4 regions of the Halpernia sp. GG3 genome follow, and region 1 is predicted to be linked to each of the others. Evidence: riboswitches for the same ligand, from Rfam matches in the RefSeq annotation. Region 1 holds a riboswitch; each other region holds the start of a gene.
What was found. A riboswitch is a leader RNA that binds a small molecule or an ion and turns the genes downstream of it on or off. The one in region 1 is predicted to bind S-adenosylmethionine.
Positions count from the first base shown of each region.

Region 2: linked by a shared signal. The riboswitch ahead of ACVBED_RS01560 (homocysteine S-methyltransferase family protein) and the one ahead of ACVBED_RS07670 (O-acetylhomoserine aminocarboxypropyltransferase/cysteine synthase family protein) in region 1 are both predicted to bind S-adenosylmethionine.
Region 3: linked by a shared signal. The riboswitch ahead of ACVBED_RS03235 (TonB-dependent receptor plug domain-containing protein) and the one ahead of ACVBED_RS07670 (O-acetylhomoserine aminocarboxypropyltransferase/cysteine synthase family protein) in region 1 are both predicted to bind S-adenosylmethionine.
Region 4: linked by a shared signal. The riboswitch ahead of ACVBED_RS01695 (ATP-grasp domain-containing protein) and the one ahead of ACVBED_RS07670 (O-acetylhomoserine aminocarboxypropyltransferase/cysteine synthase family protein) in region 1 are both predicted to bind S-adenosylmethionine.

Region 1 is NZ_JBRIIR020000014.1:35,064-38,457, forward strand. Features, by position in the region: gene ACVBED_RS07665 (S41 family peptidase) at 1-1,497, shown strand, start outside; SAM riboswitch class I at 1,806-1,911, shown strand; gene ACVBED_RS07670 (O-acetylhomoserine aminocarboxypropyltransferase/cysteine synthase family protein) at 2,043-3,338, shown strand; gene ACVBED_RS07675 (homoserine O-acetyltransferase family protein) at 3,356-3,394, shown strand, end outside.
Region 2 is NZ_JBRIIR020000006.1:129,911-133,304, reverse strand. Features, by position in the region: gene ACVBED_RS01565 (MGH1-like glycoside hydrolase domain-containing protein) at 1-1,159, opposite strand, end outside; SAM riboswitch class I at 1,615-1,721, shown strand; gene ACVBED_RS01560 (homocysteine S-methyltransferase family protein) at 1,784-2,794, shown strand; gene metH (methionine synthase) at 2,873-3,394, shown strand, end outside.
Region 3 is NZ_JBRIIR020000006.1:464,976-468,369, forward strand. Features, by position in the region: gene gyrB (DNA topoisomerase (ATP-hydrolyzing) subunit B) at 1-1,118, shown strand, start outside; SAM riboswitch class I at 1,372-1,476, shown strand; gene ACVBED_RS03235 (TonB-dependent receptor plug domain-containing protein) at 1,550-3,394, shown strand, end outside.
Region 4 is NZ_JBRIIR020000006.1:155,376-158,769, reverse strand. Features, by position in the region: gene ACVBED_RS01700 (LLM class flavin-dependent oxidoreductase) at 1-387, opposite strand, end outside; gene ACVBED_RS01695 (ATP-grasp domain-containing protein) at 384-1,364, opposite strand; SAM riboswitch class I at 1,783-1,882, opposite strand; gene ACVBED_RS01690 (DUF305 domain-containing protein) at 2,282-2,764, opposite strand; gene ACVBED_RS01685 (efflux RND transporter periplasmic adaptor subunit) at 2,800-3,394, opposite strand, start outside.

The sequences.
Region 1 (3,394 bases):
AAGTTAGTAAAAAAAGAAGAAAAACCTATATTTGAACCTAATCTTAAAAATTTAGAAAACAGAACCAAAAGATTGACCATCAGCTCTACTGATATCGGTGGTGTAGCTTTATCAAAAGATGGTGAAAAATTATATTATTTAGCAAAGTATGAAAAAGGTTATGATTTATGGATGACGATGCCTCGTACCCATGAAACCAAAGTTTTGGCGAAATTGGGCGTAACTGATGGCAGTTTGGAATTAAGCAATGACGGCAAAGATCTGTTTGTTTTGGCTGGTGGCAACATCATGAAAGTAGGTGTTGATGACGGTAAAGTTTCTCCAATGAAAATTGATGCTTCTATGGAATTGAATGCATCTGAAGAGCGGAAATATATGTTTGATCATGCCTGGAAACAGGTGAAGAAAAAACTGTTCGACCCAAAACTGCAAGGGGTAGATTGGGATGGTTATCATACTACTTACAGCAAATTTCTTCCCTATATTAATAACAATTATGATTTTGAAGTTTTATTGAGCGAGTTTTTGGGAGAATTAAATGCTTCACATACAGGTGGTGGGTACAGAGTTAAAAAAATGAATGCTGATGCAACAGCTGCGTTAGGTTTATTATATGATGTTACCAAAGGCGGTGACGGCTTGGTGGTAAAAGATATAATAGCTGCCGGACCTTTTGATAAAGCGAAAACCGAGATGAAAGCAGGAATGATCATCGATAAAATAAATGGTAACGAGATAACAGCTGATGTTGATTGGGCAATTTTTCTAAACCATAAAGAAGGTAATTTTACGAGAATAGATTTCCACGATCCAAAAACAAATAAAACCATTAGCGAAGTTGTAAAACCTATATCAGTTGGTGTGGAAAGCGGTGTTTTACTTTACAAACGTTGGACAGATAAGATGGCCCAACTAACGGATAGTCTTTCTGGTGGTAGAGTTGGTTATGTGCATATAAGAAGTATGGACGACCCAAGTTTTAGGGTGACTTTTGATAAAGTTTTAGGTAAAAACGTGAAGAAGGAAGCGCTAATTGTAGATACTCGTTTTAACGGTGGCGGTTGGTTGCATGATGATTTGGTTACTTTCTTAGGAGGAAAAGAATATTTTACTTTACGCCCACAAGGGAATATCACTACAGGTGGCGAGCCGATGAATAAATGGACTAAACCAAGTTGCGTAGTAATGAGTGAAGGCAATTATTCTGATGCTTTTATGTTTCCTTATGCATATAAAGAATTAGGATTGGGTAAATTAATTGGAATGCCTGTTGCAGGAACCGGAACCGCAGTTTGGTGGGAAACACAAATAGATCCAACCATTTATTTCGGTATACCAATGATTGCTACTTACGGTGCTGGCGAAACCCAGGCTACAGAAAATCATCAACTAGAACCTGATATTAAGGTAAATAACGATTATAATAAATTTTTGAACGGCGAAGACCAACAATTGGAAGCTGCCGTGAAAGAAATGTTGAAAGAAGTAAAAAAATAAATCCGGCTAAAAACAATATTCCAAGAAGTAAATTCCGCCTGCCGATGGTAGGTAGGCGGAAATATTGCCAAGGCGTCTTTAAAAAAACTGAAGCTTGAAGACGATGAAGACGGTATCAATTTCGGATTATAAACTAATTTTTGTGGTACCGAGTTTTGAAAATGAAGATGGATGAATTATTCAAATGTTCAACATTGAGATTGGTTAGGGAACAAATTAAATTATTATCAATTTTTTTAATTAAAAATTTGGAGATTTAAAAAACCTTTCTATCTTTGCACCAGAAATTACGTTCTTTAAAACATCGCAACTTATTTAGAAAAGTGGAGGGAATTGACCCGGTGAAACTTTGGCAACCTGTTTAGAAATAAATAAGGTGCAAAATTCAACTCGCAATGGCGGGAAAGATAAGTCAGAAACAGAAATATAAAAATTATACATTTATATCAAACTCTTTCGTCTTATCGAAAGAGTTTTTTTATGCTCTTTCGGTAAGCTTTTCAGAAGATAAGTTGCACAACATTTAAAATAAAATTATTTAAAATATGAGCAATTTAAAATTTGAAACATTGCAACTTCATGCGGGACAAACCATAGATTCAACCACAAATTCCAGGGCGGTTCCGCTCTATCAAACCGCTTGTTATACTTTCAACGATGCACAGCACGCTGCTAATCTTTTTGGTTTAAAAGAATTCGGAAATATTTATACCCGTTTAATGAATCCGACAACGGATGTTTTTGAAAAAAGAGTTGCTGCGCTACACGGCGGAGTTGCTGCTTTAGCAACAAGTTCTGGTCATGCCGCACAGTTTTTAGCAATTACAAATATTCTTCAGGCTGGAGATAATTTCGTGAGTTCGCCGTATTTGTACGGTGGAAGTTTTAATCAGTTTAAAGTAACTTTTAAAAAATTAGGGATCGAATGCCGCTTTGCAAAAGATGACGAACCGCAAGATTTTGAGGAACAAATCAATGAAAATACAAAAGCCATCTATGTTGAAACCATCGGTAATCCAAGTTTAAATGTAGCAGATTTTGAAGCAATTGCAGCAGTTGCAAAAAAACATAATCTTCCTTTAATCGTTGATAATACTTTTGGTGCGGGTGGATTTATTTTTCAACCTTTAAAACATGGTGCAAATATCGTGGTAGAATCTGCTACAAAATGGATCGGCGGTCACGGCACTTCCATCGGTGGAATTATCGTAGATGGCGGAAATTTTGATTGGGGAAGTGGGAAATTTCCACAATTTTCTGAGCCTTCAGAAAGTTACCACGGTTTGATTTTTTCTGATGTTTTTGGTGTTAACGGCTCTTTTGGAAATATTGCTTTCATCATAAAAGCGAGAGTAGAAGGTCTTCGAGATTTTGGTCCAACTATTTCGCCATTTAATTCTTTTCTTTTAATTCATGGTCTTGAAACTTTATCGCTTCGTTTAGAAAGAACCGTTCAAAATGCGCAGAAAGTCGCAGAATTTTTGGAAGATCATCCACAAGTTGAAAAAGTATTATATCCAGGTTTGCCAAGTTTCCCCGATCATGAAAATGCAAAAAAATATTTTAAAAATGGTTTTGGTGGCGTACTAAGTTTTGAAATAAAAGGTGGAAAAGAATCTGCGATAAAATTCATCAATAGTTTAGAACTAATCAGCCACGTTGCCAATGTGGGTGATTCTAAAACTTTAATTATTAATCCTGCTTCTACTACTCACGAGCAGCTTTCTGAAGAAGAACAATTGCACGCGGGAATCAAACCTGGACAAGTTCGCATCAGTGTAGGAATTGAGCATATAGATGATATTTTAGATGATATCAACCGCGGATTTGCCGGGATTTAATTTTTAAAATTTAGATATTGAAACATTTTAAAACAGAAGATTTTGTTCTTGAATCT
Region 2 (3,394 bases), on a different contig from region 1:
CAAAATTTCTGGGTGCTTCTAAATTTGGATCACCTTTTAGCCATTTCGCAACATTATAATGGTAGAATTGTTTATTCCAGAGAAGTCCTGCAAAAGCCTGTCTCTGAACGTTTTGTTCATCTTTATCGGGAATGTTTCTTTGTAGATTTTCGTAGAAATAATTGGCTTCTTCTTTTCTAATTTCAAATATTTCATCAAAATCATAAAACGCGTCATTCATTTCATGGGGCGAAAGTCTAAAATCAAAAGTTTTTGATTCACCCGCAGCAATTTCTGTATCAATGTGAAAACTTGCTTTGGTGCCAAAATTTTCTGGGTTTACAGTATCGTTTCCGTCAGTGATAAAATCATTTATTCCGTCTTTAAAATAGCCTGATGTTGGAGCTGTATTATAAATTTTAGCAATATTCGTTTCATTTTCGCAAAAAAGTGCTTCAGTTTCAGAATTTCTTGCGTAAAACTTTTTTATAGAAATACTGTCGTGCAAGATATCAATAACCCCGTTTCTTGCTTTTTTTAGTTCTGGTTTGTAATCATTGTATCCCCAAACCCAATTATTTCTGAACCAAACTGTTGGTAAAATTACTAATGGCGCAGAATTTTCACTTCGATTATGAGCCGTAACCCGGATAAAAATATCATCCGGATCAACTTTACAATATTCTATAAAAATATCAAAATATTCATTTTTATTGAATATTCCAGTATCAATTAATTCAAATTCTGGTTCAGTTTTACTTCGGCGTTCATTTTCTTCAACCAATTCTTCATAGGGAAAACGGTTGATTGGGTATTTATAAACCATCTTCATATAACTGTGAGATGGCGTATTATCCAGATAATAAAATAATTCTTTTACGTCTTCACCGTGATTTCCCTGATAATTAGAAACACCAAAAAAACGCTCTTTGACCATTTTATCTTTCTTATTCCAAAATGAAAAGGCAAAACAAAGCAGTTGTTTGGAATCGCTTAAACCTGCAATTCCCTCTTCCGCCCAGCGGAAAACTTTACTTTCTGCTTCATCATGGCTGGTAGACTCCCAGGCATTGCCATCATGGCTGTAATCTTCACGCACATTTCCCCATTGTCGGTTACTTACATATGGCCCCCATTGCCGCCATTGCTCATTTTTTAATCTTTCGTTTTCAATTTTCATATATTTTCCTTAAGATTAAATTTATTTTATTATTAATTACGATATTTCTTTTAGCAGCTATTTCACTTTGTAGAATATCTCTTTTACATCTTATCAGACCAGCTATTTTCGTCCTCCCCTACTAATTTTCTTAAAGCTATTGCGATAGAAAGTAATATACTTCTTCGAAATTTTTGCAATCGTAATTGCAACAAAAGGATTTCAGTTCAGGTCGGGCTACGACTGTTTAACTATTTAAAATTCAAAAATAGTTTGAATTTTCATTTGCAAAATTAATGATTTTTAAATGAATTGAAATATTCAAATCTGTCATACAGCCGCTTTAATTAATCATTTTGAGTGATTAATCCTATTAAGTTTCTTTAAATTTTATTGAAAAACTTTGAAGTATTTCATCAGTTTTCTAATTATTACTCATTATCTTTGTAGCCGAATTGTTCTTTTAAATATTGAAAATGTTATCCAGAAAGGTGGAGGGACTAGACCCTACGAAACCTTGGCAACCTCTCTTTTGAGAAAAGGTGCTACATTCTATTCCGGTTTTTCCGGATGAAGATAACTAATAAATTTTTCTACCTTTCTTCGGTAGCATTTTCAAATTTTTATTTATAACTAAAATTGAAAATGAATTCACAACATATACTTCGCGCCGAACTTTCCAAACGCATCCTAATTTTAGATGGCGCTATGGGAACTATGCTTCAGCGTTATAATTTTACGGAAGCAGATTACCGAGGCGAACGCTTTAAAGATTGGGAATTTTCTTTAAAAGGTAATAATGATTTATTGACTTTAACACAACCAGAAGCCATTTCCGAAGTTCACAGGAAATATTTAGCAGCTGGGGCAGACATTATTGAAACCAATACTTTTTCCGGAACTACCATCGCAATGGCTGATTATCATATGGAAGAACTGGTTTATGAACTGAATTTTGAATCTGCAAAAATCGCCAAAAAAGTTTGCCAGGAATTCACTACAAAAAATCCTGATAAACCTCGATTTGTAGCTGGTTCCATCGGACCAACTAACAAAACAGCCAGTCTTTCACCAGACGTCAATGATCCGGGTTTTCGTGCCATTACTTTTGAAGAACTACGAATTGCTTACAAACAGCAAGCAGAAGCCTTACTAGATGGCGGTTCAGATCTACTTTTGGTAGAAACTATTTTTGACACCTTAAATGCAAAAGCCGCACTTTTTGCTATTGACGAAATTCAGGAAGAGCGAAATATTGAGATTCCAATTATGGTTTCAGGAACCATTACAGATGCTTCAGGAAGAACTCTGAGCGGACAAACCGCGGAAGCATTTTTAATTTCGATTTCACATTTAAATTTACTGAGCGTTGGTTTTAATTGTGCTTTAGGTGCCAAACAATTGACGCCTTATTTGGAAAGTTTAGCAAACAATTCAGAATTTTTTATTTCCGCGTATCCAAATGCAGGATTACCAAATGCTTTCGGGCAATATGATGAAAGTCCAGAATTTATGGCCGAACAGATCCGCGAATTTGTAGATAAAAATTTAATTAATATTATCGGCGGTTGCTGTGGAACAACTCCAGAACATATAAAAGCAATTGCAGATCTGGTGAAAGAATATCAACCAAGAAAAATTAATGTAACAATCTAAAAATGTAACAATGTAACTATCATTTGACATAATAATGTCATTGGTAAACGGTTACATTGATAAATTGGAAAATTATTAATGAAATACTTAAAACTCTCAGGTCTCGAACCTTTAATTATAGCAGAAGAATCCAACTTTATTAATGTTGGTGAGAGAACAAATGTTGCAGGTTCAAAGAAGTTCCTTCGATTAATTAAAGAAGAAAAATTTTCTGAAGCACTTGATATTGCAAGAGAACAGGTTGAAAATGGCGCTCAGATTTTAGATGTCAATTTTGATGATGGTTTACTGGACGGTAAATATTGCATGGTTAAATTCTTAAATTTAATCGCTTCGGAACCGGATATTTCCAGAATTCCAATTATGATTGATTCTTCAAAATGGGAAATTTTAGAAGCGGGTTTGCAAGTCGTTCAAGGAAAATGCGTGGTGAATTCCATCAGTTTAAAAGAAGGTGAAAAAGAGTTCATTGACCACGCTAAAAAAATTAAAAGATATGGTGCGGCAGTAATCGTCATGGCTTTTGATGAAAATGGACAAGCCGATAATTACGAACGCAGACTGGAAATTAGCAAAAGAAGTTATAATATTTTGGTTAAT
Region 3 (3,394 bases), on a different contig from region 1:
CATACGTTAATAATATTAATACCCACGAAGGTGGAACTCACCTGACAGGTTTTAGACGTGCATTAACAAGAACTTTGAAAAAATTTGCTGACGAACTAGGACTTCCTGCCAAAGAAAAAGTAGAAGTGACAGGCGATGATTTTAGAGAGGGCTTAACCGCCATTATTTCCGTTAAAGTAATGGAGCCTCAGTTTGAAGGGCAAACCAAAACAAAATTAGGAAACTCTGAAGTGGCGAGTGCAGTTGATAAGATCGTAGGTGAAATGCTTTCCAATTTCTTGGAAGAAAATCCGAACGAAGCCAAAATTATCGTTCAAAAAGTAGTTTTAGCGGCGAAAGCGAGGCAAGCAGCGAAAAAAGCCCGCGAAATGGTGCAGCGTAAATCGCCGATGGGCGGAAGTGGTTTGCCAGGAAAATTGTCTGACTGTTCTTCAAAAGATCCTGCTGAAAGTGAATTGTTTCTTGTCGAGGGAGATTCTGCAGGTGGAACTGCAAAACAAGGTCGTGACCGGTTGTTTCAAGCGATTTTACCTTTAAGAGGTAAAATTCTAAATGTTGAAAAAGCAATGCTTCATAAGGTTTACGATAATGAAGAGATTAAAAATATTTACACTGCACTTGGTGTAAGTGTCGGCACAGAAGAAGATTCTAAGGCTTTAAATATAAAAAAATTACGCTATCACAAAATAGTCATTATGTGTGATGCCGATATTGATGGCGCGCATATTTCGACTTTAATTTTGACATTTTTCTTTAGATATATGAAGGAATTAGTTGAAAACGGCTATGTTTATATTGCATCGCCGCCACTCTATTTACTTAAAAAAGGAAATAAAAAAGTGTACACCTGGAATGAAAAGGAACGTGAAGAAGAAACTTTCAAACTTTCACCAGATGGAAAAGGCGTTGATGTACAGCGTTACAAAGGTTTGGGTGAAATGAACCCAGAGCAGTTATGGGAAACCACTTTAAATCCTGAAAACAGAACTTTAAAACAGGTAACTATCGAAAATGCGGTGGATGCAGATAATGTTTTCTCAATGTTGATGGGCGATGAAGTTCCACCGAGACGTGAATTTATAGAGAAAAATGCAAAATATGCAAAAATTGATGTTTAAGCGTTTTTGTTGATAATAATTAATCCCAATCCTTAAAATGGTTGGGATTTTTTTAGTTCTAAGAGTAAATTAAAAATTGATAAATTCAATATAAAGACAATTTGCTTTTTCGTAAAAATTTCTTAAAATATTTTACGTTAAATGACCTATGAATCGCCTTTTTCTCACTCAATTTTATATGACCAAATATGAAATTTAAATTTTAATATTTCTCTTATTTGGATTATATTGCAAAATAATTTATTTTTGCGCAGACTTATCAAGAAAGGTGGAGGGATTTGGCCCTTTGAAACCTTGGCAACCGACATTTCTATGGTGTAATGGTGCTAAATCCACCCTTTAATGGGGAAGATAATATATGAATTACTTTTTTTATTATTTCTTGATATTTCGTTTTTATTACTTAGCGTTAAAAATCTAAAAATTAAGGAATGAAGAAAATTACTTTTTCTATTTTATTATTAGGAACTTTCTATAGTATTTATGCACAAGAAAAAACCAAGGATATTGAGGATGTCGTGATTGTGGGAAATCGTGGTTTACCTCGTTCTAAAATTAATTCTCCAGTCGCAGTTGATGTTATTTCGGTTGCAAAAATTCAAAAATCTGCGCCTCAAAGTACCGTGCAAGATTTATTAAATTATATTATTCCTTCGTTTAATTCAGTGCATCAATCTGCCTCTGATGGTACGGAACATATTGATCCTGTTACTTTACGAGGTATGGGGCCAGACCAAGTTTTAGTATTAATTAATGGAAAAAGAAGACATACAACTTCTTTGGTTAATTATCAAAATACAGTTGGGAATGGTTCTGTGGGTACAGATTTAAGCACAATTCCTGTTTTAGCTATTGATAGAATAGAGGTATTAAGAGATGGTGCTTCTGCACAATATGGTTCTGATGCCATTGCAGGTGTCATCAATATTATTCTTAAAAAAAATCAAGGCGCTTCAGCTTCTATTACCTACGGAAAAACCAGTAGAAGTGATGGTGGAAATTTACAAGCCGGTGTCAATTATGGTGCAAGTATTAGTAAAGATAAAGGTATAATAAATCTTACTTTGCAACTGAGTGACAGGCAAAAAACTAACCGGACTCAGAATAATAATCTTGATATTTTTGGGAATAATTTTGCATATGATTTTGCAGATAATCCTGCTGCGGCAAGGTCAGCTGATGATGCCGAAATTGCTAAAAGAGGATTAACAAGAGATTATTTCAACTTTCAAGTGGGAGATGCGCATATTAAATTAGGTCAACTTTTTCTAAATGCAGAATATCAATTAAATGATAAATTTATTGTTTATACTTTTGGCGGATTTAGCATAAAAGAGGGACAAGGTTATGGATTTAGAAGATTGCCAAGCGAAACTAGTAATGTAGTTTTATCCATTTATCCAAATGGTTTTCAACCAATTTTAGGTTCAAAAATTTATGATATTTCTCAATCTGCAGGTGTACGCTACCACGATAATAATTGGAGTGCAGATTTTAGCAATACTTTTGGGAGCAACGTTTTTGAGTATAACGTAAGTAATACTAACAACGCGTCATTAGGTGCAAAATCTCCTACAAGTTTCTACGCTGGTTCTCATGGATTTCTACAAAATACGATCAATTTAGACATCAGCAAAAAATTTGAAAAAATTAATCTTGCTTTTGGTGGTGAGTATCGTTTTGAGCAATATCAAATAAAAACTGGCGAGGTTGCATCTTATGCAACTTACGACATCTATGGAAATATTGCCAATTCTTCTACCAACACAAGTGATATCTCAGGAACTGGAGGGTCCCAATCTTTCACAGGTTTTTCTCCGGCGAATGCTTTAACCAAGAATAGAAATTCATTATCAGCCTATGCAGATGTATCTTATGATATTAAAAATTTCTATATTGATGTGGCTACTAGATTTGAGCATTATTCAGATTTTGGAAACTCCATCAATGGTAAATTAGCAATGCGGTATGAGATTTTGAAAAATTTTGCCCTTAGAGGTGGCATAAGTTCAGGTTTTAGAGCTCCGTCTTTACAACAGAAATATTTTAGTAATTTTTATTCTGATATTTCCACTACAGGTGTAGGGATTGTAAATAAAGGAATTTTTAATAATGATAGCGATGTTGCAAAAGCATTGGGTTTTGATAAATTAAAACAAGAAAAATCTATTAATACAAGTCTTGGTTTTACTTTGAAACCTTTGGATAATTTATTTATCACAGTGGATGGTTATTTAATAACGGTAAAAGATAGAATTGTACTTACTAGCCAAATT
Region 4 (3,394 bases), on a different contig from region 1:
AAATTCAATTCCGTACTTATCTGCTTCGGCTTTCCACCAAGAAGCAACCACGTTAAGAGAAATTCTGTCATTGCTGATGTGTTCCAGATTTGCTACCGCCTTAGCCAACAAAGCAGGATTGTGGTACGTAGGCCTTACTGCCACCATAATCTCTAGTTCCTTGGTAACCGCTGCCAATGCCGCTGCAGTAGACCAAGCATCAAGAGAAGGAGCTTCTTCTCCTTTTATATCATTTAAATATAATTCTGCGATAAGGGAAATGCTGTAACCCCAGTCTTCACTCTTTTGAGCCAGTTCCTTAATGTAATCCCAGGAAATGGTCATATTCTCATCTTCTACATTTCTTAACCATCCTCCAAAAACGGGTAACCAGTATCCAAATTTCATAATGCTTGTTTTAATTTTAAATTTGCTGTTTTTTCTATAAAATCCACTAATTTTTTATGTGGGTCAAAACCTATAACATTTATTGCATCTGCAACAAAATTTGAAAGTGCATTAATGTCATAGTAATATAGTTGTCCATCCCTGTCATCTATGATGTATTCTATTCCACCAACGTCAATTCCTGCGGCTTGAATAATTTTTTCAATAGCGTTAATAATTTCGTTTGAAGGTGTATATGCCTCTACTTTAAGTCCGTTCTTTGGAGCGTCAAGCGCACAAGCATTTCTTGACAATTCCTGTCCCGTTGTTGTCTGGCAAATATCTGCAGGACAAAGATTAAAAGTATCACCTGAGGTGTATACTTTTATACCATATAAATATTTTCCATCAAGCGTTTCCACCCGGTGAATATTTCCATTCCTTGCCGGAATAAACTCTTGTACAAGCGCAGTGAAATCCAATCCCAGTTCAATAGATTCATCAGCAACAGCCTTTTTGAGTTCTTCCTCGGTGTTATAACGAGTTATTCCTGCACCACTTCCACCTATATTCGCTTTTACGACAATTGGAAAGCGTAAGTCCTTTGATGCAGCCAAGGCTTGTGAAGCATTGTTAATTACCACAGATTTAGGAAAAGGCAGGCCTAAAGACTCTAAGAGGCTAAGTTGTAAAGCTTTAGAAATTTCATATCTCCAGGCTTTTGATCCGTTAATAACTCTTACTCCTTTGCTTTCCAAAGACGCTAATAGTCCTGTTGTATAGAAAATTGCCTGCGTATTGTTTCTTAGATATGCAGATGGACTCATGCGATTAAAGAAAACGCTGAAAGGGAATTCTTTTTCTGATATATTGAAATGGTGTTCTGCCGCGCCATATTCTATTACCGGAAGCTCCCTATTTTCAAGTTCTTTAAATAATGGACGAAACCAGTCTGGATGTTCGTAGTAAACGGCGATTGCCTGTTCTTTGTTATTCATATTCACGATGTTAATTTTTACTTAGTAATTAAAATATTTATTTAGTTGATAATTTTTATAGAACCTTACTTAATCAACAATAAACCTTTACAATTCTATAACTATTTTACTTTTGACTCTCCAATCCCCAATGTTTAGTAAAAACAAATTATTAAAGGGTGATGAATTGTTACAAAAACAATCGTGTTATTTAATTAGTAGCTCTAATAGAGTACTTATATTTATTGTGAAAAGAATAGGGTTGGAAATACAGCTTGTAAATTCCTATTGATAGCCTGATTATCGAATAAGAGGCAATTAAGTTTTATCTACAACAACCGCAACAATTCTTGGTTGTTGAGTTATTAGTAGAAAGAGCGTGAAGCTCAAAAAAGATGGTATTTAAAATAAGAAAAGAATTCTTCATTGTTTCAATTGTTTTTTATATTCTCCAAAAACGGATCAGGAATTAGCACCTTGACTTCAGTCTGGTTGCTAGCGCATCAAAGAGCCTGTCTCTCAACGCTTCTTTATAAATCAATTTTAATTGACTTGATGGTACAAAATTAATTATTTTTTTGTAAAAAACAATTCTTTTGGCAATTTTTTTTATGATTATATGGAACAAAGACGGGGATTTGCAGATATAATATTTTTACCATTATCTTCTAAATATTATCTATACGAACGTAAATTGACCATTATCAAAATAAAGTTAATTTTACTTTATTTTCAATTGGTTGACACAAAGTGAAGATTTACATTATAACCATCTGATTTATAGATATATTTTGTAGTTCCTCCACCTCCACTTTTATAAAAATATTTAGCCTCATTTTAATTCATTAGTAGTTTATACAGTGTAAAATAAGAAAGTTCAATAACTTTTTATTTTGAGGAACATTGCGATGAGAAGAAAGACAAAATATTAATTATTTTCATTTTTCTTTCTCTAATCGCTTTATCATTACTTTCATTTCAAGAATTTCTTTTCTTTGAGCCGTGATAATGCTGTTTGCTAACTTTTTTACTTCCGGATCTTTAATGTCTGCTCTTTCACTTGTTAAAATAGCAATTGAATGGTGCGGAATCATGGCCTTCATCCATAAAACATCGCCGATTATCGGACTTTGCGTACGAACCAAACCTAATGCAGCAAAAAATAAACCTATACTTCCAACGATTATTCCAATATTTTTCTGCTTATTTTGATACATTTTGCGCATAAATAAAAACATGATTACAGCCATTGCTGAGATTCCAAGACAACTCATATAAAATCTCGTCAGACTGAAATAAACGTGATCCAGTTCATAAATATTAAGATACATTGTAACGTACATCGCCAAAAAAGACGCACAAAGCATCAAAATAAACGTTGTGTAACTGTTGCTTTTTGAGTGTTGGGTAGAATTTTCCATGTTACAGTAATTTTATGTTTGTAGTTTATTTAATCTTACATTTTCATGCCAGCCATTGGATCTGCGCCATGCTGAAATATATACTCACTATTCAATAAATATGCCCCACTTGTTACTACGACATCTGCGGCGGTCAATCCAGAAATTATTTCAATTACATTATTTTGAGCAACACCAATTTTTACCATTCTTATTTCATAAACACCATCTTTAATTTTAACCCAAACTGTTGCGCCTTTGCTATCTCTCAGCACCGCTTCTTGAGGAAGCATAAAAGCCTTCCGTGCTTTGTTGCTAACAGTAATATAAGCAGACATCCCAGGATGCAACTGATTTTTAATATTGGGAATGGTAACCCGCACTAAATTTATTCTACTATTTGGATCAATTTCTGGGTTGATGAAATCAATTGTTCCGTTGACGGTTTCATTTAAATCAGGAATTTGTACCGTCACATTCTGGTTCAGGCTTATTGAAGACATTTGCGTGGTGTAAACCTGCGCTTCTGCCCAAAGTGTAGAAAGATTTGCTAACTGCAATACCGGCTGACCTTCCATTACAAAACCGCCTTCATTCACATTGATTGTCGTAATATAACCGGCATCTGTGCTGTAAAACATCGTTTGAGTA